DNA from 3 places in the Paenibacillus sp. 01T443 genome. Region 2 is predicted to be linked to each of the others. Evidence: predicted binding sites of a transcription regulator. Region 2 holds the regulator's gene; each other region holds the start of a gene.
The links. The regulator LexA, encoded in region 2, represses DNA repair genes until DNA is damaged. The targets are predictions, from matches to a motif close to CGAACATATGTTCG.
Positions count from the first base shown of each region.

Region 1 (8,011 bases), on a different contig from region 2:
CGGAACTACTGAGGACAAGGAAGCGCGTAAAGAATATAGCCGACTTGCGAATGAACTACGTGCTGCTAGCGGACAACCCGTCCAATAAAAAAAGCCCTTGACCTTAATTGGTCGAGGGCTTTTTTTCGTTTAAACACTAATTAACTTTTTTCTCTCGTTTACCTCGAAAGAAAAACGTTTTTTAATCAGATCGTTAATCGATCGCGATGAATCCACAAAAGTGATATGTTTTTTAATAACATCAAAACTGTACGTCTCCAAAAGATCAATTAAAGCCGAGTTAATAAACGAGGATGAGACGCTGTCGACTCCTTTAAAAGAAACCTCGGTGGAATTTCCAGCTGTTAAGTTGTCATTTATTAATTTTCTTATTACGTCACCGTCTGAATTGGAATAGCAACGATCGATGTGATCAAGTACCACAATCACTCCCATATGAATTCCTCCTCTACATTTTCGATGGTATCAGTACGGAACTGGATATCTAATAGTGTTCCTGGATAAAAGCCTTCCACGTTTTCGTAAGAAATATCCATATTACCAAAACCATCATTCTTACAACACAGTATACCATGATTAGAGTGTATGTAAACCTCGCCACAGTTATTTTTAACCACATTATGTAATAACAAATCTAAGCCTGCACCTCTATTTCGAGGTGTGGTCTTAGTAGTGAAGCCTTCACGTATAGCCATCTTAATGGCCTCACCATCTGATAAAAAAGGGTGTAATTTTTGAATGTTAAACGGAATGCCTACACCAAAGTCGGAAATGGAGAGTGTTACTTTATTTTCATTCGGATAGTGTTGGATAAAAACACTACCTTCATGTTCGCTTGAGTGATCCTGTATATTGTTAAAAATTTCTTTCAGTGCAGTCTCTATATCAGCTAGAGATTTTTTGGTTAGGAATAACTTTTTAGAGAGCCAAGTCATAGCATTACTTAAATATTGAAAACTATTCGAGTAAGCAACGTTCGCTAACGGTAATGTTGTTGGACGTAATTTAGAGGAAGGATCCAAAGTTTCGTGTAAGTAATGATGAAAAAACATGGAATCATCTAAAAATGCCATTGGACAACTTTTTTTTGAGCGGTCAGGGAAATCATATTTGAAAGTGACTCTTGTCCCGTTTCGTCTTAGTCTACCAATAAGGTTACTTAAGACAGTTATACCAACTGGGAGAATGAATTTCAGGGTGGTGAAATCAAAGATAATATGATTTGAACGGGGGTTCATATCTGCGTCGATGGTCTCATCAATAAATCTATACATTGATGTTTTTGTAAATTTATTGGGGAGATAGATCTCCATGCTATCAAACTCCTATTTTAGACTATTTGCACAAGTCTACTATAAAAGTCGTATTTTGGCGATACACCGAGATATATAAGACACTGGTTAAATGCACTATAAAATTTAAAACAATTGAAATAAGAACATTTGTTTGGTATAAATATAAGAACATACATTCGCACAGGGGTGAAGGTCATGCTTGAAAATTATTTAGGCCAGACAGTACAGATTATCTATAATGATCGTAATCGCAATATATCCATTCGAACGATACAAATTCGTTCAATTAAGGACGGGAGGCTTAAGGCTTATTGTTTTACTGCAAAGGCCCTACGTATTTTTAATGTAGAAAACATTGTAGACGCGGAATTGGTGAAGCCTAATGCCTCGTGAAAAAGTAATCATGCTAGCTGACTGCCAATCCTTCTATGCCAGCGTAGAAAAGATGGAGTATCCCGAGTACCGCGATAGACCTTTAGTTGTTGCAGGTGATCCTGAGCGACGATCCGGAATAATATTAGCCGCCTGTCCGATAGCAAAATCGTTTGGTGTTACTACTGCAGAACGGATTGGTGATGCTCTAGCCAAATGCCCTAATTTGATAATAATTAAACCGAGAATGCAATTATATATCGACATCTCGTTGCTCATTACGCGCATTTATCAATCTTATACAGACCTCGTTGAGCCATACTCGATCGATGAACAGTTTATAGATGTGACTGGATCGTTGCGGATGTATGGTTCTCCTGAAAATTTAGCTCATCACATACAATATAGAGTCCAGGCTGAAACAGGAATATATACGCGGTTTGGAATTTCAGAAAATAAGATTCTTGCAAAGACAGCCTGTGATAATTTTGCAAAGAAAAATGAATCAGGTTTGTATATATTAAGGAAAGATAAGCTACATGAGTCACTGTGGACATTGCCTATTGAGAAAATGTTTATGGTAGGCAGCCGGATGAACCGGCATTTCAATTCAATGGGACTGGATACAATCGGAAAGCTAGCTACGACGCCTCTAGATAAGCTCAAGCAAATGATGCAAAGGAAATTTGGGAAGAACTCTGATGTTAACGCAGAAATGTACTGGCGTATAGCAAATGGTATAGATGACAGTCCAGTTACGCCGGGCACACATGAAATTGCACCAAAGTCTGTCGGTCATATGATGACCTTACCTCGAGATTATTGGCGGCTAGAGGATATAAAGATTGTTTTGCTGGAGCTAACGGAATTGGTATGCCAGAGGTGTCGGGGAAAAGGTTATATGGGCCATGTTGTTTCGGTAGGTTGCATGGGGGCGGATTATGAACGTCCTACGGGGTTTAGCCGCCAAATGAAAATGGACGATCCATCAAACGTCACAAATCAGGTGTATCGTGCTGCTGTGGAGGTACTGAATAAACATTGGGATGGGCAGCCAGTTCGCAAAATTGGTATCAGCCTCTCTCAATTGGTACCTGATGATCAGTACCAAGTGTCCTTATTCGATCCACATAGGGAAAAGGTAATGGCTTTAGAAAAGGCTACAGATGCGATAAAACGAAAGTATGGCGATTCTATAATATTAAGAGCAGCATCACTTACCGAGGCGGGCCAAGCGCGTGATCGTTCATCCAAAATAGGGGGACATTATAAATAATTGAGGAATGATCTCAAAAAACAGAACGACAAATGAACGACAAATTAATTTTATAGAGACTCGAGATAACTAAATACCCTTGGTATATAAGGCTTTAAACAAAAAATCGGGCACCCCTTGCGGGGTGCCCTTTTCATGGGAGAGGAGAAACCGGACGAAGAGCTTATGGGGAAACGTAAGTCTTCTCCGCGGTTGTCTACGACATCTTGCGACGCCGATAAGGTTATTTTGTCCTTTTATATGGTAAATATACACGATTGAGATAAAAAATTTAATGTTGTACTTAAAGCAGCAATAGACTCTCAATTTTTACGCGGGTCTTCACTTTATTATGAAAGGGATTCTATGGTACGATAGGCGGGAATGAGATAGAAGGGGGCAATTGCAGTGAGAGTCATTGCGGGCGAGGCCAAGGGCCGCACGCTTAAGGCTGTGCCTGGCATGAATACGAGACCGACAACGGACAAGGTAAAAGAAGCTATTTTTAGCATGATTGGTCCTTATTTCGATGGCGGAATGGCGCTGGACCTGTTCGCAGGTACGGGTGGTTTGGGTATTGAGGCTTGGAGCAGGGGAATAGAGCGTACGGTTTTCATTGATCGTGAGAAAATAAGCATCGACATTATCCGTCACAATGTTCAAACGGCGAATATGGGGAGCGCTGCTGAAATTTATAGGAATGATGCGGAGCGCGCATTGAAAGCGCTAGCGAGGCGGGGACAGAGGTTCCGGCTTGTTTTTCTTGACCCTCCATACAAAATGATCACGATGGACAGTTTGATGGCTCAGCTTATGGAGAATGAACTGCTGGAACCTGACGCCATTATTGTAGTCGAGCATGATGCTTCGCACCGTTACCCGGAGCAGATGGAGCATTTTGACCAATTAAAGTATGCAAAATACGGCGATACGGCAGTTACAATCTATCAATTTAACAGCTTAGAAAGCCATGACGGAAATGAGGCCGATGTTCATGAATAAAAAAGAGCGCGTAGCGGTGTATCCTGGTACTTTTGATCCTGTAACCTATGGTCATTTGGATATCATTCGCAGATCTGCTAAGCAATTTGACCGGCTGATTGTAGCCGTTTTAAATAATTCAAGCAAAAATCCGCTGTTCAGCGTCGACGAACGTAAGGCGCTTCTTACTGAGGTGACTAGTGATATTCCAAATGTGGAAATTGACAGCTTTAGGGATTTGCTCGTCCGTTTCATGAAATCACGGCAGGCGAATGTCATCATTAGGGGGATTCGATCGGTTACCGATTTCGAATACGAGCTGCAGCTAGCTTCAACAAACCACCTGCTCGATGCTGAAATCGATACCATGTTCATGATGACGAATCCAAAATATTCCTATTTAAGCTCCAGCATCGTGAAGGAGATTGCACAATTCCACGGTGCTGTGCATGAGCTGGTACCGCCCGTCGTTGAGAAGCAATTGCGTGAGAAATATAAAACAAAGAGCATAACTTAACTCCGGAATATTCCATTTTTCAAATTAAGCTTTATACCGATTTATTGGTTTGCGAAACGGAAGAAGGATTATAGAAACAAATAACCCGAGCAGTGCAAGCAGGAGACAAGCCGAGAGCGAGAATTGCCATAACAACGGAAGCTCGCCGGCTTTAATGACGACTGCGACCGTATGTTCCGGCAAGAATGATTCAGCGTTGACAAAGGCTGGCAGAGCCCCAGGGGCCAGAATAGGACGCAGAAGCGATAGAGCGGGCTTCCAAAGGAGCAGCATGAACAGTAAGGCGTGCAAGGCGTGTACGACGCGCCATACGACGAAAGGGAACAGCTTGAGATCGGTACCTGTTATGGAATAACCAGCCTGAAAAATGCCGCTAAGTCCGCTCCATGCAAGGACGGCAGCAATAGCAGCGGCATTGCTGAGCGTTCCGGTACCAGGTGCATCCCAAATAGCAGCCGAATAAGCTCCCAGATGGCCTTCGAAAAAAGCCTGACTTATAAAACTAAGCCCAGCCTTATCCAGCAGCGGAGAGAGAAGCGGTTCCGATAATTTAGCAAGAACAGCTGCAAAGATCATAAAGCCGCCAATCATCATAAGCTTCTGAACGCTGGCTGTAACGGCATCGCCAAGCGCTTTCCCAAAGCTTCGGCCATCCTGCTCCCTGCCGAGGCGAAGCGCCTCTGCTGAGCGCTGCAGGATACTGCTCCGATTCTCTTCCGACTTAATTTCAACAGCTTGGTTATTCTCTGTGTCATCTTTGGGCCGAACCAGCGTCATGAAAATCATCACCCACAGGGCTGAGAGCCATACGGCTGCTGCAATGATAACACCGACTATTGGCTTATGCAGGAAGCCTGCGCCGATGACCACGAGCATAAACAAAGGATTAGGCATATGGGCAAGGGCGAGCAGGCGTTGGCCCTGTTGTTTTGTCACGAGGTTTCTTTTGCGCAGGGAGGATGCCGCATCTGCACCAGCGGGATAACCTCCCATCCAGCCTAGGACAATAGCAAGCGACGCTTCCCCAGGAAGCTTGAACAACCGGTTCATGAGCGGCTGCAGCAAAGAGCTGACAGCGTGAGCGAGGCCAAACGAGGCAATAAGCTCGAATAATACTAGAAACGGCAGCAGGCCGGGAAAAACAATATTCCACCACACGGTAAGTCCTTGTAGGGAGGATTGGAAGGAAGCATCCGGCTGAAGGATGATGGCTACGACAAGCAGGATGGACAGGAACGCTAACATAACCGTTTTAGCCAATGCTACACAACTCCTTTATTTTATTGGGAAAATAAGTGTAGGGTCACATGGTTCGCAGACGAATGTCATGAAGAAATGGACAATCGTATACGTTAATTAGTACGCATGTTTGTCCATGGATAGACCAAGTGTCACGTTTTGCCCGGCAGGACAGCAGGATTGAGAACTCAATAAGAAATGAATAAATTGCTTGATCGGGGAGTGGCGGATGCGAAAGCAACGAACAGATTTGCGCAGAATAGCGATGGTCGTTGCAGCGACTTCAGCTTTGATGTGGGTGCTGTTATATGCTCCAACGCCTTATGTGGTTTATGAGCCTGGAATTGCAGTCCCCGTTAAGCCGATGCTGGCGATTGAAGCGGGAGACGAGCTTGGTGATGGGGATTTCTTGCTCACAGCAGTGAAGCTAACGGAGCCGAACTTGCTGAATGCCATCTCGGCTATGTTGAACTCGAATAAAGAGGTGCACCCAAAACGGGATGTGCTTAGGGGATATACGAAGGAGCAATATGCAGAAAGGCAGCAAGTGATCATGCAGGGGTCTCAAAATAATGCTATTGAAGCAGCGTATCGTTTTGCCGGTGTGTCTTATGAGAGCAAGCCGAATGGCATGGTTGTCTCCGAAGTTCTAACTGATGCGGCTGCGGGTGAAGTATCCTTTCAGGCTGGTGATTTGCTGCTAGGGATCCATGGTGAAAAACCTTCACGTAGCACAAATGAATTGCTTCAATCGCTGATAGGGATTAGCGGTGCTGCTGAATCCGTTGCTTTCGATATTGTAAGAAATGGCAAGCAACTTCAAGCAGTCGTTTCGGCGGATCGCTTTGTTTCAGTGAAGACAAACGTGAAGCTTTTGGATGCGCTCGGCATACGGAGTATAACGGAGCTGCACGTGCTGGAGCCGGCGAATCGCGATAACCGGATTACCATAACGGCCGATGAGATCGGAGGCCCGTCGGCTGGACTTGTCTTTGCGCTGCAAGCTCTGGATTTGCTTACGAAGGGTGATTTATCGGGCGGCAGCCGCATCGCGGCAACGGGTACCCTTGCGGTTGATGGCAAGGTTGGGGCGATCGGCGGCATTAAGCAAAAAATAGTCATCGCAAGCGAAGAAGGCGCCCAGCTGTTTCTGGTGCCTTCTGACAATTTCGAGGAAGCCGAGGCGAAAGTGAAATCGCTTGGCTCCTCGACAAAGGTTGTAAGCGTATCTTCGCTCCAGGAAGCTGTGGAACAAATTGGAATTTTCCAGTCAGAGGCCGGGAAGTAGCAGCCATGCAGATTTTTACTTCAACGAAGATTCAATCACGACCGGTCTTTCCGTAAAATCCCGGAACATCGATTGGACATTCGCAACTCCTGGAACGCCAAGCATATAAACACTGCTGGCCTGGGTGTCAAGCTCGAGGAATCGAAACGGTTTTGGAGGTCTTGCAGCGCTAAGCAGCACGGGAAGCTTGGCTGAATTTCGCATGCGGCGCAATAAATGCTTGCCTTTTTCGGTAAAACCAAGCACTCTTATATATTCAACACCCGCAGCGAGCTTATCCGAGCTGAAATCTTCTTTGCGATGTCCTAGCAAGATAGCGAGAAGTGACCGCTGCAGCTTTGTCCGCGTGTAGCGCTTGGTTTTCAATGCTGCCAGCAGGTCGTCGAAGCTTCTAGAGGCAAGGCTAGGCAGGGCATTGAGGATGCGGTGTTCCAAGCCTTCGTTAATCTCATGAAAATCCGCCAGTTCATTTGGCGAACGGGTTACGATCGCATGAAGCAAGGCGTTCGTGAAGGGCTGCCAACTGATCGGGCAGCGGCCTGAAGACCATTCCTCCTGCAGGATACGCAGCGTAGTCTCAGGAACGTATGCGCGCGCGTCTTCAAGTGAGCGTTGTTCGAGCAGCAGCTTACGAATCGCAGTCGCGCTAGCGATCTGGCTGTCTGACGGTGTTTCCTGATTATATTGCGCTTTCTCGCGAGTGATGGTGTAAGGCGCCATTTGGCACTGCAGCCGTTTTAAGGCAAGCAAATAATGGAGGCCTAACGTGTGGTTCGGCAGAGCAAACGGGAAATTTGCAGCAGAAGCATGTCCCAAATCTGCTAAATAAGCAGTAATGGCACTGCTGTATGCGCTGGGGTAACTTATTCCCGTTTGCAGAAGCTGTTTTAATAAAGCTTTGAAGGCAGGGGGCTCATGTGCTACGATATCTGCAGCCAAGAGCAGCGGCTCAAGCTCGCCGTTCTCCGTTCCGAAGCAGAAACTGTCAACGACACCTGTAGCCTCAAGCAAGGACACAGCACCGTAAGCAAACCATTCGGCAGCTTGCGTGGCGTATGCGACGG
Region 1 covers NZ_JBFTPE010000008.1:158,180-166,190, reverse strand. Annotated here, with positions in the region: gene AC1DLI_RS14520 (peptidoglycan recognition protein family protein) at 1-88, shown strand, start outside; gene AC1DLI_RS14515 (STAS-like domain-containing protein) at 130-435, opposite strand; gene AC1DLI_RS14510 (ATP-binding protein) at 426-1,313, opposite strand; gene AC1DLI_RS14505 (DNA polymerase IV) at 1,678-2,943, shown strand; gene rsmD (16S rRNA (guanine(966)-N(2))-methyltransferase RsmD) at 3,331-3,924, shown strand; gene coaD (pantetheine-phosphate adenylyltransferase) at 3,911-4,420, shown strand; gene AC1DLI_RS14490 (nucleoside recognition domain-containing protein) at 4,445-5,680, opposite strand; gene AC1DLI_RS14485 (S16 family serine protease) at 5,889-6,947, shown strand; gene AC1DLI_RS14480 (nucleotidyltransferase) at 6,963-8,011, opposite strand, start outside.
Region 1: AC1DLI_RS14505 (DNA polymerase IV) is a predicted target of LexA. The motif match lies at 1,461-1,474, and genes of this name have one in related genera.

Region 2 (8,011 bases):
CGTACCTGCCAGAACAGCAGGAAACCAGCGGTTATTTTCGTTTAATGACGTAGAACGGCTTTTGGAAATTAAATCATTGATTGAGAAGGGCGTTAATATCGCCGGTATTAAGCAAGTGATGAATCCGGTTTCGAAAGAGTCGGATGATGCAACGATCGTAAGCGAGCAATCGGAAGTTAAGCGTCGCGAGTTATCCGATCAACAACTGCACCGATTGCTTAAACAGCAATTGCTCGAGAAAAGACCGGGTCAAGCATCGCTAATCCAAGGACAATTGACTCGTTTCTTAAATAAGCGCTAGTTGGACTATTTCTACCATTGATTCGCAAACTAAGGAGATGATTCTGTGAGTTACACTAAAGAGGATATTAGACGTATAGCACAGGAACAAAATGTTCGTTTTATTCGTTTGCAGTTTACGGATCTGCTTGGAACAATCAAAAACGTAGAGATCCCTGTAAGTCAGCTTGAAAAAGCTCTCGACAACAAAATGATGTTCGATGGTTCATCCATCGAGGGTTATGTACGTATCGAAGAGTCTGACATGTACCTTTACCCTGATCTTGACACATGGGTTGTTTTCCCATGGGTTACGCAAGATCGTGTTGCCCGTTTGATTTGCGATATTTATATGCCTGACGGTACGCCTTTCGCCGGCGATCCGCGCGGTATTTTGAAACGTGCCTTGAAAGAAGCCGAAGATCTTGGCTACTCGGCAATGAATGTCGGTCCTGAACCTGAGTTTTTCTTGTTCAAAACCGATGAACGCGGAGAGCCGACTACGGAGTTAAATGACCAAGGGGGTTATTTCGACTTAGCTCCTATGGATATGGGTGAAAACTGTCGTCGTGAAATCGTTCTGACGCTGGAAGAAATGGGCTTCGAGATCGAAGCGTCTCACCATGAGGTTGCTCCAGGTCAGCATGAGATCGATTTCAAATACGCAGATGCCATTAAAGCTGCAGATCAAATCCAAACGTTCAAGCTAGTCGTTAAGACGGTTGCACGCGAGCATGGCCTGCATGCTTCCTTTATGCCGAAACCATTGTTCGGCGTTAACGGCTCCGGTATGCACTGTCACCAATCCTTGTTCAAAGGTGATACGAATGTGTTCTATGATGAGAAGGACAAGCTGGGACTTAGTGCAACTGCACGTCATTACATGGCAGGAATACTGCTCCATGCACGTGCAATGGCTGCCATTACGAACCCAACGATCAATTCTTATAAACGTCTAGTCCCTGGTTATGAAGCACCATGTTATGTTGCATGGTCCGCGAGCAACCGCTCGCCAATGATCCGTATTCCGGCTTCACGCGGTCTTAGCACACGCGTAGAGGTACGTAATCCTGACCCGGCGGCAAACCCGTATCTAGCGCTTGCAGTTATGCTTAGAGCTGGTCTTGACGGCATTCAGAACAAGCTGCCATTGCCTGCTCCAACGGACCGGAACATTTACATCATGACTGAGGAAGAACGTCAGGATGCAGGTATTCCGAGCTTGCCGCTCGATTTGAAGGAAGCACTCGATGAAATGCTAAGAAGCGATATCATTTGTGAAGCACTTGGCGATCACGCGCTTGCCCATTTCTACGAGCTGAAAGAAATCGAATGGGATATGTACCGTACTCAGGTTCACCAATGGGAAAGAGATCAATATTTGACTCTATATTAAGAATATCATCCCTTGACGCGATTAGCGTTGAGGGATTTTTTTTGATTAAACAGTACTACACATAGTTGGTACTATTCGCTTGTCTGTCGAATTGTTATATTCAGAGCAGTTAAGAATGGCTGCCGGATGAATATAACAACGGTTATCAGGAGATGAGCAGAATGACAATAACAAGTTTAAATAACGAGATAACTGATAGCATATATATATTACTTACCGATACAGGGACCTTGTTTACTAGACTAATCAAAGGGTTTACGGGTGCCCCTTACAATCATGCTTCGCTTGTATTGGATGAGAATTTAGAAGAAATCTATAGTTTCGGACGAAAGCGTGTAAATAATCCTTTGCATGCCGGGTTTGTGAAGGAGGATGTTTATCAAGGAACATTCCGGCATTTTCCGGAAACTCGCTGCAGGCTGCTACGGATTGCTGTAACGGAACATCAAAAAACGGCCTTAATGAAGGTGATTAGCGAATTCGAAAAGGATAAGAATAGGTATCGGTATAATTTAATTGGGCTGTTGGGTGTATTGTTAGAGATGGATTTGCAGCCCGCTCATTCCTATTTCTGCTCGCAGTTTGTTGCCGAGACGCTGAAGTCCAGCGGAATCCATATGTGGGATCGTCCATCAACTTTAGTGACACCGAATGATTTTCTTGTGCATGAGAGCGTTCAAGTCATATATGATGGACCATTATATGAGTACCCAAAGCTAGATCGTCAAAGATTAGGTCAGTTACAAAAACCACATTATCCAACGGTTCTTTTTGGTAAGCGAGCCGTATAGTTCAAATGTAATCGACGTACAATTAAGAATATTGTTTGTTTTTAACCGAATGATCGTTTATTATAGGGACATGAGACACGAAGATGAAATTGGAATTGGGTGATTAAGCATGCTTGACCAAGGCTCACTGACGGGACAAAATGCAAAGAAATTAAATGTAATAATAACAGGAACTACTGGGATGGTTGGGGAAGGCGTGCTGCATGAATGTCTGCTTCATCCGGATATTGAAAAGGTCCTTGTTATCAATCGGAAACCATGCGGAGTTGTTCACAACAAATTAAAAGAGATTGTCCATGTGGATTTCTTTCAAATCGATTCCATTGCTATGCAGTTAACGGGCTACGATGCTTGTTTCTTTTGTCTAGGCGTATCCTCTGTTGGCATGAATGAAGAAAAATATAGTCATCTGACGTATGATCTGACGCTATACATGGCAGGTATTCTTTCGAGCAAGAACCCGGATATGGTTTTCTGTTATGTATCAGGCAGTGGAACCGATAGTACGGAGCGGGGGAAAAGCATGTGGGCTAGAGTGAAAGGGAAAACAGAAAATGCACTGTTACAGCTACCTTTAAAAGGCGCATATATGTTCCGGCCTGGATACATTCATCCTACCAAAGGTTTAAATAATACACACGGATACTATTCTGCATTGAAGTGGATGTATCCAATGCTCCTCGCCCTATTGCCGAAGCATGTGATTTCATTAAAGGAAATTGGTCTAGCAATGATCCAAGCGGCAAAATCGGGACATGCAAAAACCATTTTGGACAGCAAGATGATTTCTGAAATGGCCAAACTAGCTGATAAAAGTTAGCTTCTTGATGGATTCATTCGGTAAGATGCATCTTTGATATCGAATTGCTGGGGGATGTTTAGGCTAAACCTACACATTCCCCGCCGGAACGATTGGAATCGATAAGACTTTTAATTTGATTTATTTACAATAATGACGATGTCCGCCATGAAAGCCACCGCCGTGGAAGCCTCCTGGAGGCCCCCCGTGAAAGCCGCCAGGACCTCCTCCAGGGAAGCCGCCTCCTTGAAACCCTCCATGCCACCATGGTCCTCCAAAAGAGCCAAAAGGCGAAGGAAAAGGGAGTGGAAGCACTTCTGGGTAAGGATAAGGATAGGGATAAGGGTACGGATAAGGATAAGAAGGCGGATAGGGATAAAATGGGGGCTGGAGCGGTCCGAATGCCATTACGTTCTCCTCCAATACTTATTTTGATATGATCAGCCTATGCTTCTATGGTTGCCTATGTAACTTGCCCATCATTATTTACTAGTGCGCTCAAGTGAAGATCAATACTTGTTTACGTTTCGTTAATGATTGTGCGTTTCATCGGAACGGATACGCAAAAAGGCCCGATTTACGGGCCTTTTTGCGTTTGAGTCGAGAGGCTAAGAGAGAAAGAATGGATAGGGGCTGTTATTAGTAGCCGCCGAAACCCATACAGCTGCAAGCTATAATCACCAACAAAATGAAGAGAACCAAAATTGTGCCTGTGTTTGTAAAAGCTCCACCAACGTAACCGGACATTTTTCAATGCACCTCCTTACGTGTTGAGTACACAGTATGTTATGCGGGATAATTGTACGTTGATTGGGTGTTTGTCTGGGAGAGGCATTCATCCAGCAGCCTAATTTTAAGGAAAACGATTGGTTGAAAGTTGAAGGGGCTTAGCGAACAAAGAAAAGGCTGGATCAAAGACGCATGTGCATCTGATCCAGCCTTTTCTTTATGTACATTTACAATCCGATTAATGTATGTCGCGGAAAAGTCCAATGACTTTACCAAGTATCGTTACATTTTGGAGTAAAATCGGCTGCATCGTGGAATTCTCCGGCTGCAGGCGAATATGATTTTTCTCCTTATAGAACGTTTTAACTGTTGCTTCGTCATCCTCTGTCATGGCGACAACGATTTCACCGTTATTTGCCGTTTGCTGTTGCCGAACAATAACGTAATCTCCATCATGAATGCCGGCTTCGATCATACTCTCGCCCATAACATTCAAAATAAAAACGCTGCTGTCTCCGACAAAATGGGCAGGAAGCGGGAAATACTCCTCGATGTTCTCCGTAGCAGTGATAGGCACACCAGCTGTAACCTTGCCCACAATCGGCACCTTAGCTACGGAAAGCGGGATAATGCCATCGACGCCTTCTTGATCTAAGATCTCAATTGCACGGGGTTTCGTAGGATCTCGGCGAATCAGACCTTTCTTCTCCAGGCGGTCAAGATGACCATGAACGGTTGAACTGGATAACAATCCAACAGCTTCGCCGATTTCTCGAACGGAGGGTGGATAGCCTTTCTCCCGGACTTCATTCTTGATGAATTCAAGAATCGAATGTTGTCGGTTAGAAATCTTCGACACTGCAATCACTCCATTAGTAGGTTTGCAAAAAATTATAACATAGAACCGGAGTTCGTACAAACATAAGTTCTTAAGTACAAAGGTTCGCATTTTTTCATTGACACCAAACGTCTGTTCGTGTAATCTAAAAACAGAACAAACGTTTGGGGTGCTGATAAATGATAACTAGTCCAAGCTTTTATAGAACGATCCATAAGCCGGAAGCAAGCAAAGCAATGAAGTTTTCAAAGGTAATTGTACGCTTATTAAAGCGTCATACGGTTAAGGTTACTGTATGTTCTGCTTTGTTTATCCTATTATTCACGAGCTTTTTAATGATGGGAACAGATGCATCAGGGAGCTCTCCTGAAGCAGCAACAAATGATGAGCAGGTTATCACTGTTCGTACTGGAGATACATTATGGGAGATTGCTAGACAATTCACTGACTCTAAGCATGATATAAGATATGTTGTATATCTGATTAAGGATCGGAATGAACTACATTCAGCAGAGATTAAGTCCGGACAGAAGCTTATAATTCCAAATATATAATTTGAATGATATTTACAATGGCTTGCTAATAACACTAACCTATATGCTTTCTGGAACAAGCGGATTACTAAATCTACTTGCTTCAGAAAGCTTTTTTGCATAAATGATTGATTTGCCTCATTCATCTCATTTCAGAGGATAGGAATTGAATCCAGAGGCTTATTTTCCACGTGAAAAGTATAGGTTTTGAACATGCCTTGCCTTGACAACTGATCGTCGAAAATGTCAAAGTATAGAGTAGTGGTTTTTCATCATGAGAGGAGTAGAGCAAGGTATGGAATTTTCGAAAATAATTGAACGGATTAACGAGCTCGCTCGTAAAAATAAATCTGAAGGCTTAACCGATGCGGAAATTGCCGAAAGAGATGAGCTTCGCAAGCAGTATTTAACGAATTTTAAGAACAATTTTCGACAACAGCTTGAAACGATTGAAATTGTGGATGATAAGGATAATATCAAGCATTAATTATTGTCTAAAGACATCATTTAATATCCAAGAAAGGGTGATTAGATGAATTACAAACTATTAGGCAAAAGTGGACTGGCGGTTTCTGAGCTTTGTTTGGGAACGATGACCTTCGGCAACACAACAAGTGAAGAGGATTCGATTGAGATGATCAATCGTTTTGTTGACCGAGGCGGCAATTTTCTGGATACTGCTGACGTATATGTAAGCGGCCGTTCCGAGGAGATCGTCGGGAAAGCGATTAAACACAATCGCTCTGATATTGTACTGGCAACAAAGGTAAGGATGACCACATCCAAAAATATCAATGGCGTGGGATTATCGCGCAAACATATCATGGATGGTGTTGAAGCCAGCCTAAAACGACTTCAAACCGATTATATTGATTTGTACCAGGTACATGTATGGGATCATGCAACACCAATCGAAGAAACGCTTCGCACGCTTGACGACCTTGTTACCTCAGGCAAGGTTCGCTACATAGGTTGTTCTAATTTTTTTGCATGGCAATTGATGAAATCGTTGGCATGTAGCGATGCAAACCGCTATGTCCGTTTTGTATCCATTCAGCCGCAATACAGCTTAGTAAGCAGACAAATGGACCGAGAAATGATGTCGCTCTGCTTAGAGGAAAAGGTAGGCATTATTCCATGGGCTCCCATTGGCGGAGGATTTCTTACTGGGCGTTATACCAGAGAAGAACCTAAGGAAGGTCGGATGACTTCGAAGGTAGGCGAGAGCGCCTGGATTAATCGAGCCTCGGACAAAAATTTCGTCATTCTTGATACACTGCTGGAAGCAGCAAATGAGCTTGGTAAAACGCCTGCACAAGTTGCGTTAAGATGGCTGATTCAACGCGAAGGAATTACTTCGCCGATATTCGGTGCCAGCAAATTAGAACAGTTTGAAGATAATATCGGTGCAATAGGCTGGGAAATGCCAGAAGAAGTCTGGAACCGTTTGGAGCAAGTCAGTGCGCTTCCAGATGATTATCCGAATCGCTTTATCGATAAATTCCGCAGACCGTTTGAATAGGGCTTTTTAAATTAGGAGGAGAATGAGCTTGTCACGTTCCTGGGAGCGCAAGGTGCGCAAAAATATGACCGAAATAAATAAACAACGCAAAAAACAAGGCAATGGCCAAATCGTGTTTAACGCCGAGAAATCCGATAAAATTATTGGACGTAATTACATCGCACCAATCTTATTGATTTTATTTATCGGAATGTACGTTATTTTGATGCAAAGCTCGTCCCAATTCAAAATGGATACGATGTTTTGGATCACGGTAGGCTGCTATATTTTACTCGCGGTCCTCTTTTTCTTTAGACGCCCGTATATTACGATTGGCAAAGATTTTGTACAATCACGCCGATTGACAGGGGATAAACGCATTCCTGCTTCTGCAATTAAAGGATTTAGCGCACAAAAGGGTTATGTTATCGTAGAGCAGCACAAAGGCGGTAACTGGGTGTTCTCTAAATTAACGAACCGTTTTCCAACGGATGAAATTAGCGCGAAGCTGAAAGTGTTTGCGCAAGCAAACGGCATTCCTTTTCAGGAAAAATAAATAAGTAGGAGAGTTCGAACAACGATGGCTAAACATGCAGTATTATTTGATCTAGATGACACTTTACTGTGGGATGACCGCAGCGTTAAGGAAGCTTTCGAAGCAACATGCCAAGCGGCAGCTGCAGCAACTGGAGTTGATCCAGACGCCCTTGAGGAGGCGGTGCGCCGTGAAGCAAGAGCGCTTTATGAATCGTATGAAACTTTTCCATTTACAAAAATGATCGGAATCAATCCTTTTGAAGGATTGTGGGCGCCCTTCCGCGAAGGTGAGCAGGAGGAATTCCGCAAGCTCGAGAGTCTTGCGCCAGGATACCGGAAAGCGGCATGGACACAGGGTTTGAAGGCGCTTGGCGTTGATAATGAAGAATTAGGCGCAATTCTAGCTGAGCAATTCCCTGCAGAACGCCGCTCACGTCCCATCGTATATGAAGAAACATTCCGAGTGCTGGACGCACTCAAAGGTAAGTATAAGTTGTTACTGCTTACGAACGGATCTCCTGACTTGCAAAGAGAAAAGTTAGCTGGCGTTCCGGAACTGCTGCCTTATTTTGATCATATAATAATCTCGGGCGAGTTTGGGCAAGGGA
Region 2 covers NZ_JBFTPE010000001.1:92,477-100,487, reverse strand. Annotated here, with positions in the region: gene AC1DLI_RS00485 (MerR family transcriptional regulator) at 1-301, shown strand, start outside; gene glnA (type I glutamate--ammonia ligase) at 347-1,675, shown strand; gene AC1DLI_RS00475 (hypothetical protein) at 1,837-2,466, shown strand; gene AC1DLI_RS00470 (NAD-dependent epimerase/dehydratase family protein) at 2,576-3,286, shown strand; gene AC1DLI_RS00465 (hypothetical protein) at 3,407-3,673, opposite strand; gene yjcZ (sporulation protein YjcZ) at 3,905-4,012, opposite strand; gene lexA (transcriptional repressor LexA) at 4,233-4,853, opposite strand; gene yneA (cell division suppressor protein YneA) at 5,012-5,386, shown strand; gene AC1DLI_RS00445 (DUF896 domain-containing protein) at 5,661-5,852, shown strand; gene AC1DLI_RS00440 (aldo/keto reductase) at 5,898-6,887, shown strand; gene AC1DLI_RS00435 (hypothetical protein) at 6,910-7,422, shown strand; gene AC1DLI_RS00430 (HAD family hydrolase) at 7,447-8,011, shown strand, end outside.

Region 3 (8,011 bases), on a different contig from region 2:
TTTTTGCTGACCGTCAGCCGGGTCAAGCTTGAACTCGTCGAGTGGTCCGCCTGCTTGCTCAAGAACAAACTCGGCACCGCGTTTAACTGCTTCGATATTTTTCTCAACGATAGCCGCGCCTTTACGTCCGAACTCCTCTTCGACCGCTTTATTGAATACTTCAATCGGCAGTCCAAGCAGTGCCCATGACGCTCCGGACGCAACCATGTTTTTCATCAAGGATGTGCCGAGCTCCTCGGCCATAGCCGTAATCGGAACCGAAAATAGTCTTGCATTAATGCCTTCCGGGATGGTTGGATTGAACTTCGCATCCGCAACAATCACGCCGCCAAGACGCAGTTCCTTCGCATTCAAATCGATGCTTTCCTGATCGAATGCAACTAGAATATCTAAATCATCGGAAATCGCACGAATCGGTTTCGTGCTTATACGAATTTTATTATTCGTATGTCCGCCTTTGATTCTCGATGAAAAATGCCGGTAACCATATAAATAATAGCCCAAGCGATTAAGCGCCGTGGAAAAGATTCGGTCCGTACTCTCTACGCCTTCTCCTTGTTGGCCCCCGATCTTCCAAGACAATTGACTAATCAAAATGCCCAACTCCTCTTTTTCTAGAACGTGCAAATATTCAATATCGTCAAGTAATTATATCGTAAAAGTCATAACAGTCACAACAATTTTAAAGCGCAGCATTACAAAAATCAAGATGTAAACGCTTAACAAAAACATAGTTTGTTTCGATCAATTCCATACCGCAAACAGATTGAACCATTTTTAAGAAAAAGGTAGATTTTTTCGGAGAAAACGCAGCGCGTTGCCGGACATAAATTGTTCGGTTTGCTGCTCAGTATACCTTTTCAGCAGCGCGTCCTGAAGAGCGATAAGCTCACCAGGATGTGTTAAGTCCTGCATGTATCGGTCAATGCCGTCAAAATCCGAGCCTAGCATGATATGGGATTCCCCGCCCAGCTCGCAGATATGCTCAATATGGCGCAGCAAATCATCGATGAGCACAACTTCTGAGCTCGATACAAACCAAGGCACGAACGTTATGCCAATCAAGCCTTGCTTCGCTATAATCTTCTCAATCTGTGAATCATTCAAATTGCGAGGGTGATCGCAAATCGCCTTAGCATTAGAATGTGATGCAAGAATCGGTTTTTGCGAAAGCTCAGCAACGTCCCAGAATGCACGCTCTGACAAATGGGACACATCTAATAGTATATCCAATTTATTGCATTCTTCTACTAATAATTTGCCTAAACTCGTCAATCCGCCGCCTCTCGGCTCCATCGCGCCGTCTGCAGCCCAGTTAGCATGGTTCCAAGTTAATCCCGCAGCGCGGATTCCTAATTGATGCAATATGCGAAGCAGGGGCATTTGCCCTTGAAGACCGTCAACACCTTCAAGCGACAACAGCGCTCCAATTTTTCCATTTGTTATACAGAAGTCCAAATCCTTAGCCGTCCGAATCCACATCATGTCCTCGCAAGTTAATACCATTTGGTGAAATCGATCCACGCTTTCCAGAATAGGCTCTAAACGCCCGTTCATCGATTGCGGAATATAGATCGCAAAAGTTTGTAGAATCGTCCCTGCCGCCTTTAAACGCTCGTATGTAACATCTAAACTGCCAGGCTTGCTGGCTTGAAAAGTAAGTTTTTCATTAATTAGCAGTTTGCAGAGCACATCGCAATGAAAATCTATTACTTTCATACACGCACCTCACCATTCGTATGACTCACAGCAAAAAAACCTGTCTACGACGTAAACAGGCGAATCATTTCATTTTATCCAATTGGCTTATTCATTTCCGCCTCTTGGACTTGCTACCGAGGTTCAACAATCAATTTGATTGCTGTTCGATCCTCCCCGTCAATAACAATGTCAGTAAAAGCCGGAATACAAATTAAATCCACCCCGCTGGGAGCGACAAATCCTCTAGCAATCGCAACGGCTTTGATTGCTTGGTTTAACGCACCAGCTCCAATGGCTTGCAGTTCCGCACCACCACGTTCACGAAGAACGCCAGCTAGCGCACCTGCAACGGAATTTGGATTGGATTTTGCTGAAACTTTTAATACATCCATAAAAAGAACCTCCCCTTGGACTGTTGGATGGATTCCACTTTTAAATAGTATTCGGGGGAGATTAAAAAATTCCTGCTTTTATTCCGTCAATTCACAAACAGTTCTGAATTGTCGGAACTTTTCAAAGATTCTAAGCGTTACATCAAAAGCCATTCATCTTCCGTAAGGCGTATTTTTTCGATTTTCCGCGCTTGCCCCGTTGCATCGTCAATTTGAACGGAAATCGCATGCAGATGCCATTTTCCTTCATCCACTACAAAACGGACAGGCAGCTGTGTAATGAATTTATGTAAAACAGCATTTCGCTCCATGCCGAGCACGCCTTCTTTAGGACCTACCATACCAACATCCGTGATATAAGCTGTCCCGCCGGGCAATATCGTATCATCATTCGTTTGGACATGCGTATGTGTTCCAAGCACGATTGAGGCTCTGCCATCCAGATGCCAGCCCATTGCGATTTTCTCAGAAGTCGCTTCCGCATGAAAATCAACAAGGATATTGTTCGTCTGCTCTTTTGCTTCTTCGATCAACTCATCCGCCTTGCGGAAAGGGCAATCAATTGGCGGCAAAAATGTGCGTCCCTGCAAATTGATGATCGCAAGCTGCTTTCCAGCGGCTTTGATAAAAGCCATACCTTGACCAGGAGCGCCTACTGCATAATTCGCCGGACGTACTAGACGCGGCTCCTCGTCAATCCACTCGAATATATCTTTATTATCCCACGTATGGTTACCCATTGTGATGCCATGGATGCCCCATTCGAAAAATTCCTTGGCAATGGTTGCTGTTATTCCGCGGCCTGCAGCGGCATTCTCGCCATTCGCAATAATAATATGCGGATTATATTTACTTTTAAGTGCAGGAAGCACTCGCTTTAAAGCACTTCTGCCTACGTTTCCTACAATATCTCCGATAAATAATACGTTCATGTGAATACACTTCCTTTTTTTATGCGCCTGCAAACAGAAAAGTGGCTAACAAGCAGCCACTTTTCTGAAAAGCTGATATTTTATTGTTGATTACTTCGCATATTCAACCGCGCGTGTTTCTCGAATGACCGTTACCTTAATATGTCCCGGATAATCAAGCTCGCTTTCGATTTTCTTCGTAATATCGCGTGCAAGACGGAAAGCTTCTGTATCGTCGATTTTTTCTGGCTGCACCATGACGCGCACTTCGCGGCCAGCTTGAATCGCGTACGATTTCTCTACGCCCTCAAACGATTCAGAGATATCTTCAAGCTTCTCCAGTCGTTTGATATACGTTTCAAGCGTTTCACGGCGAGCTCCAGGGCGCGCAGCGGACAATGCGTCAGCCGCTCCTACGAGCATCGCGATTACGGAAGTAGCTTCCGTATCCCCGTGATGAGAAGCAATACTGTTTATAACGACAGGATGCTCCTTGTATTTCTTAGCAAGTTCAACACCGATTTCTACATGTGAGCCTTCCACTTCATGATCCAATGCTTTACCGATATCATGCAGCAAACCTGCACGCTTCGCCAATGTAACATCCTGGCCAAGCTCTGCTGCCATTAATCCAGTCAAGTAAGCAACCTCCATGGAGTGCTTCAACACGTTCTGACCGTAACTTGTCCGATACTTCAATCGTCCCAAAATCTTGATTAAATCCGGATGCAAGCTGTGAACGCCAACCTCGAAAGTAGCTTGCTCACCGTATTCACGGATGCGCTCGTCCACCTCTTTACGAGATTTTTCAACCATTTCTTCAATGCGGGCAGGATGGATACGACCGTCAGCCACAAGCTTTTCCAAAGAAGTGCGGGCAATTTCGCGTCTTATCGGGTCGAAACCTGATAAAATGACCGCTTCCGGTGTATCGTCGATAATTAGATCGATACCAGTCAATGTTTCCAAAGCACGGATATTACGGCCTTCACGCCCAATAATGCGGCCTTTCATTTCTTCATTAGGCAATGTTACGACGGATACCGTCGTCTCAGCCACATGATCTGCCGCACAGCGCTGAATAGCTAGTGAAATAATATCACGGGCTTTCTTATCGGCCTCTTCTTTCGCTTGCTGCTCGATCTCTTTAATCATCTGTGCTGTTTCATGTCGTACTTCCTGTTCAACATTGGATAAAATGATCGATTTGGCATCTTCCGTTGTCAGACTCGAAATACGTTCCAATTCACTCAGCTGCTGCTTGTAAATGGAATCGATCTGCTCTTGCGTTTCTTCGATCCGTTTTTCTTTGTTGGCTACAGTTTCTTCTTTGCGTTCTAGCGCTTCTAACTTTTTATCCAGCGACTCCTCTTTTTGGAGTAAACGTCTTTCCTGACGTTGAGCCTCGTTGCGACGTTCACGAATGTCTCTCTCGGCTTCGGAACGAAGTTTGTGGACTTCATCTTTTGCTTCTAGCACGGTTTCTTTCTTCTGAGCTTCCGCTTCTTTCTTCGCATTTTCTACGATTACAATTGCAGCTTGCTCAGCGCTTGAAATTTTGGCCTCGGCAATCGACTTTCGAATAAAATAACCAATCCCAAAGAAAATTGCGCCAACAAAGAGACAGATCAAGATCCAAATGACCTCATTAGGCATCTTGTTCACCTCCTTGTTGCATACACCAAGGCACTGCTTGGGATGATATTAGGTTTTCAACCGGCTTCAAACCGTTTCAACAATTACTAATTTGACGAAAATAATCGTATTGAATCAACTTTTGGAAGGAAAATTGATTCAATAATGAAGGAATACAACCTCATTTTATCTTTTCGTAAAATCAATTGTCAAGCAAAAGCCCATCAACTTCCTCGAATGCGTCATCTTCACCAATCAGATCTATCGACTTTATGGCTTCCTTCACGATATCTCCTGGAAAGCCGCTGCGCATTAAATACCCCATAAGCTTGCGCTTTTTCTCAAACGGCTCCCCTTTTAAGGAGCGCCATTTCTTCTCTGCGGCCTTCTTCGCTGACGCTAATTCAACATTATGGTCCAATGCATCGATCGCCTCTGCAGCGGCTTCTTTCGACACGCCTCGCTGCGCCAGCTCTTGCTGGATAAAGCGTCGACCCTTCAGTCTGTTCTTAAGTCTTCCAGCCGCAAATTGACGTGCATATTGTTCATCATCCACAATATGTTCCTTTTCTAAACGGTCCAGAGCATATTGAATATTGTCTGACTCAAACAGCTTGCGGTTTAAATATTGCTCGATTTGTTTTCTCGTTCTCGGTCTAGCTCCTAAATAGGCGATTGCCAGCACGTAGGCACGGTAACGTTCATCTTCCATTCGTATTTCTTCGATTTGGACCTCCGTTAATAGTTGCCCCTTCGTCAAACGAAACCGAATTAATATATCTTCATGTACAGATAATATCGGTTCCTCTGACTCGGCAAAGAGATGATATAATTTTCTTTCCTTCTTATCAAGACGAACCGATAAGATCATCCATTCTTCTTCGTTTTTAGGGTCACTGTAAGCCACAGCGTACATCCTCTCTAAACACAGCTTCGCCGCCCCTAACAGGGCGGCGAAGCATGGATACGTATGCTATAAGATCATTTTATTCCAGATCTTCGAACTCTTCGTCGTCTTCATCAGGTTTKAAATTCGCCTGAGTTGCAGCTGCCGACAGGTTACTCGCATCGCGAATTTGCTTCTCGATAACCTCTGCAACATCCTTGTGATCCTTCAAGTACTGCTTCGCATTCTCGCGGCCTTGGCCCAGACGCTCGCCATTGTATGAGAACCATGCTCCGCTCTTCTGAACGATATCCATCTCTACGCCGATATCGACAAGAGTACCTTCTCTGGAAATACCCTCGCCGTACATGATGTCTACCTCAGCTTGTTTAAACGGAGGTGCTACCTTGTTTTTCACGACTTTAATACGAGTACGGTTACCAATCATGTCATTACCTTGCTTCAACGTCTCAATACGGCGCACATCTAGTCGTACGCTGGAATAAAACTTCAAAGCGCGTCCGCCTGGCGTTGTCTCAGGGTTACCAAACATAACGCCAACCTTTTCACGCAATTGGTTGATGAAAATAGCAATCGTCTTCGATTTGCTGATTGCACCCGAAAGCTTACGCAAAGCCTGCGACATCAAACGAGCTTGAAGACCAACGTGCGAATCACCCATGTCGCCTTCGATCTCCGCTTTTGGTACAAGTGCAGCAACGGAGTCAATAACGACAATGTCAACCGCGCCGCTGCGTACAAGCGCTTCAGCGATTTCCAATGCTTGCTCACCTGTATCCGGCTGAGAAAGCAACAGCTCATCAATATTTACGCCAAGCTTACTAGCATAAAGCGGATCTAGTGCATGCTCCGCATCGATAAAGGCAGCTTGTCCGCCAATTCGTTGAACCTCTGCAATCGCATGAAGCGCAACAGTTGTTTTACCTGATGATTCCGGTCCATATATTTCAATAACACGTCCACGCGGCAAGCCGCCTATTCCTAATGCAATATCTAGAGCAAGTGAACCGCTAGGCACGGTTTCTACCTGCATGTGTGTGGATTCTCCTAATTTCATGATGGAGCCTTTACCAAATTGCTTCTCAATTTGACGCAAAGCCATTTCTAGTGCAGCGCGACGATCCGACAAGAAACTCACATCCTTCTTTATTTATAATGTTATGATACCTTTTTTCTGACGGGTTGACAAGCATTTTTTCGAACATACATTCGCCTTTTCGCTTCGCCCCCTCAAATGGACATAAAAAAACCGCGGCAAAGTATTCTTCGCCACGGTTCTTCCGATAACTAACTTTAATTATAACGGGCTGGCCCGCAATTGACAAACATTATTTATTTTAATAAGTCGAAATTTCACGATACTTATTGAAAACTAAATCCTGACTATATTTGTCATTATGGAATGGCCCGCGCTTGGAGCCAAACCTCCCTCTCCGTTAGCAATGCCCATTTATTCGCCTTTATCCGCCTGAAGCGCCAGCCATAATCGGTACAATGCTGCTTTCACGGCGCGAAGCCTTATCATGCTTCTGCCGCCGCTTAAATTCAAAGTAAAAACTTCGGTAGCTTTTCCCCGCACCGAAATGCCTACGTAAACAAGACCAACAGGCTTGCCCTCGGATTCCGCCGGTCCGGCTACTCCTGTCAAGGATACGCCAAAGTCAGCATCCGAAAGCTCTCTTACCCGCTCCGCCATTAAAGCCGCAGTCGAGTCGCTGATCGCACCGGGCGCGCCCTCGCCTTCTAACTGAGTCATCGGTATGCTTAGCAAGTGATGCTTCATTATATTGGTGTAAGTGACCACTCCTCCTACATACTCTCCACTGCTCCCAGGAACGTTTGTAATAAGCTCGGCCAATAAACCCCCACTGCAGCTTTCCGCACTCGCCAGCTTGCGCCTTGAGGCTCTCAGAAGGTGTACAACCTCAACCTCGAGCGGTACGTCCTCCTGTGCATACAAGAACTCTCCAACTCGTTCCTTTATCTTTTCTACGCTTTCATCTATTTTCCGATCGGCATCGATGGCAGAGCTTGCTTTTGTCGAAACCCTTATGGAAACCTCGCCTTCCTTCGCGTAAGGAGCGATAGTCGGATCTACCTGACCGTCAATTAAATCAATTAGCTTCGCTTCAAGATTCGATTCTCCAATACCTGCGAACTTTAATATACGCGAATAAAGCGGATTCGCTTCTCCCAGCAAAGAACGAAGCCATAGCTCGCCCGCTCCATCCATCATCGGCTTCATTTCCATCGGCGGACCCGGAAGCAGCAAGTACAGCGTCCCATCTACGGATAAACCGTTACCAACCGCTAAGCCCGTTGTATTTTCTAATGGATCACTACCCTCGATCATCAAGGCTTGGCGACGGTTGCTCTCCACCATATGAATGCCGCGCGAGCTGAACATCTTCTTGATTTGAGTCATAGAAGGCTCATGGATAACGAGCTTGCGGTTTAAATATTCT
Region 3 covers NZ_JBFTPE010000008.1:35,968-43,978, forward strand. Annotated here, with positions in the region: gene AC1DLI_RS13870 (2-oxoacid:acceptor oxidoreductase subunit alpha) at 1-594, opposite strand, end outside; gene AC1DLI_RS13875 (dipeptidase) at 778-1,719, opposite strand; gene AC1DLI_RS13880 (stage V sporulation protein S) at 1,833-2,093, opposite strand; gene AC1DLI_RS13885 (TIGR00282 family metallophosphoesterase) at 2,231-3,025, opposite strand; gene rny (ribonuclease Y) at 3,116-4,660, opposite strand; gene AC1DLI_RS13895 (regulatory protein RecX) at 4,842-5,546, opposite strand; gene recA (recombinase RecA) at 5,626-6,675, opposite strand; gene AC1DLI_RS13905 (competence/damage-inducible protein A) at 6,997-8,011, opposite strand, start outside.
Region 3: recA (recombinase RecA) is a predicted target of LexA. The motif match lies at 6,745-6,758, and genes of this name have one in related genera.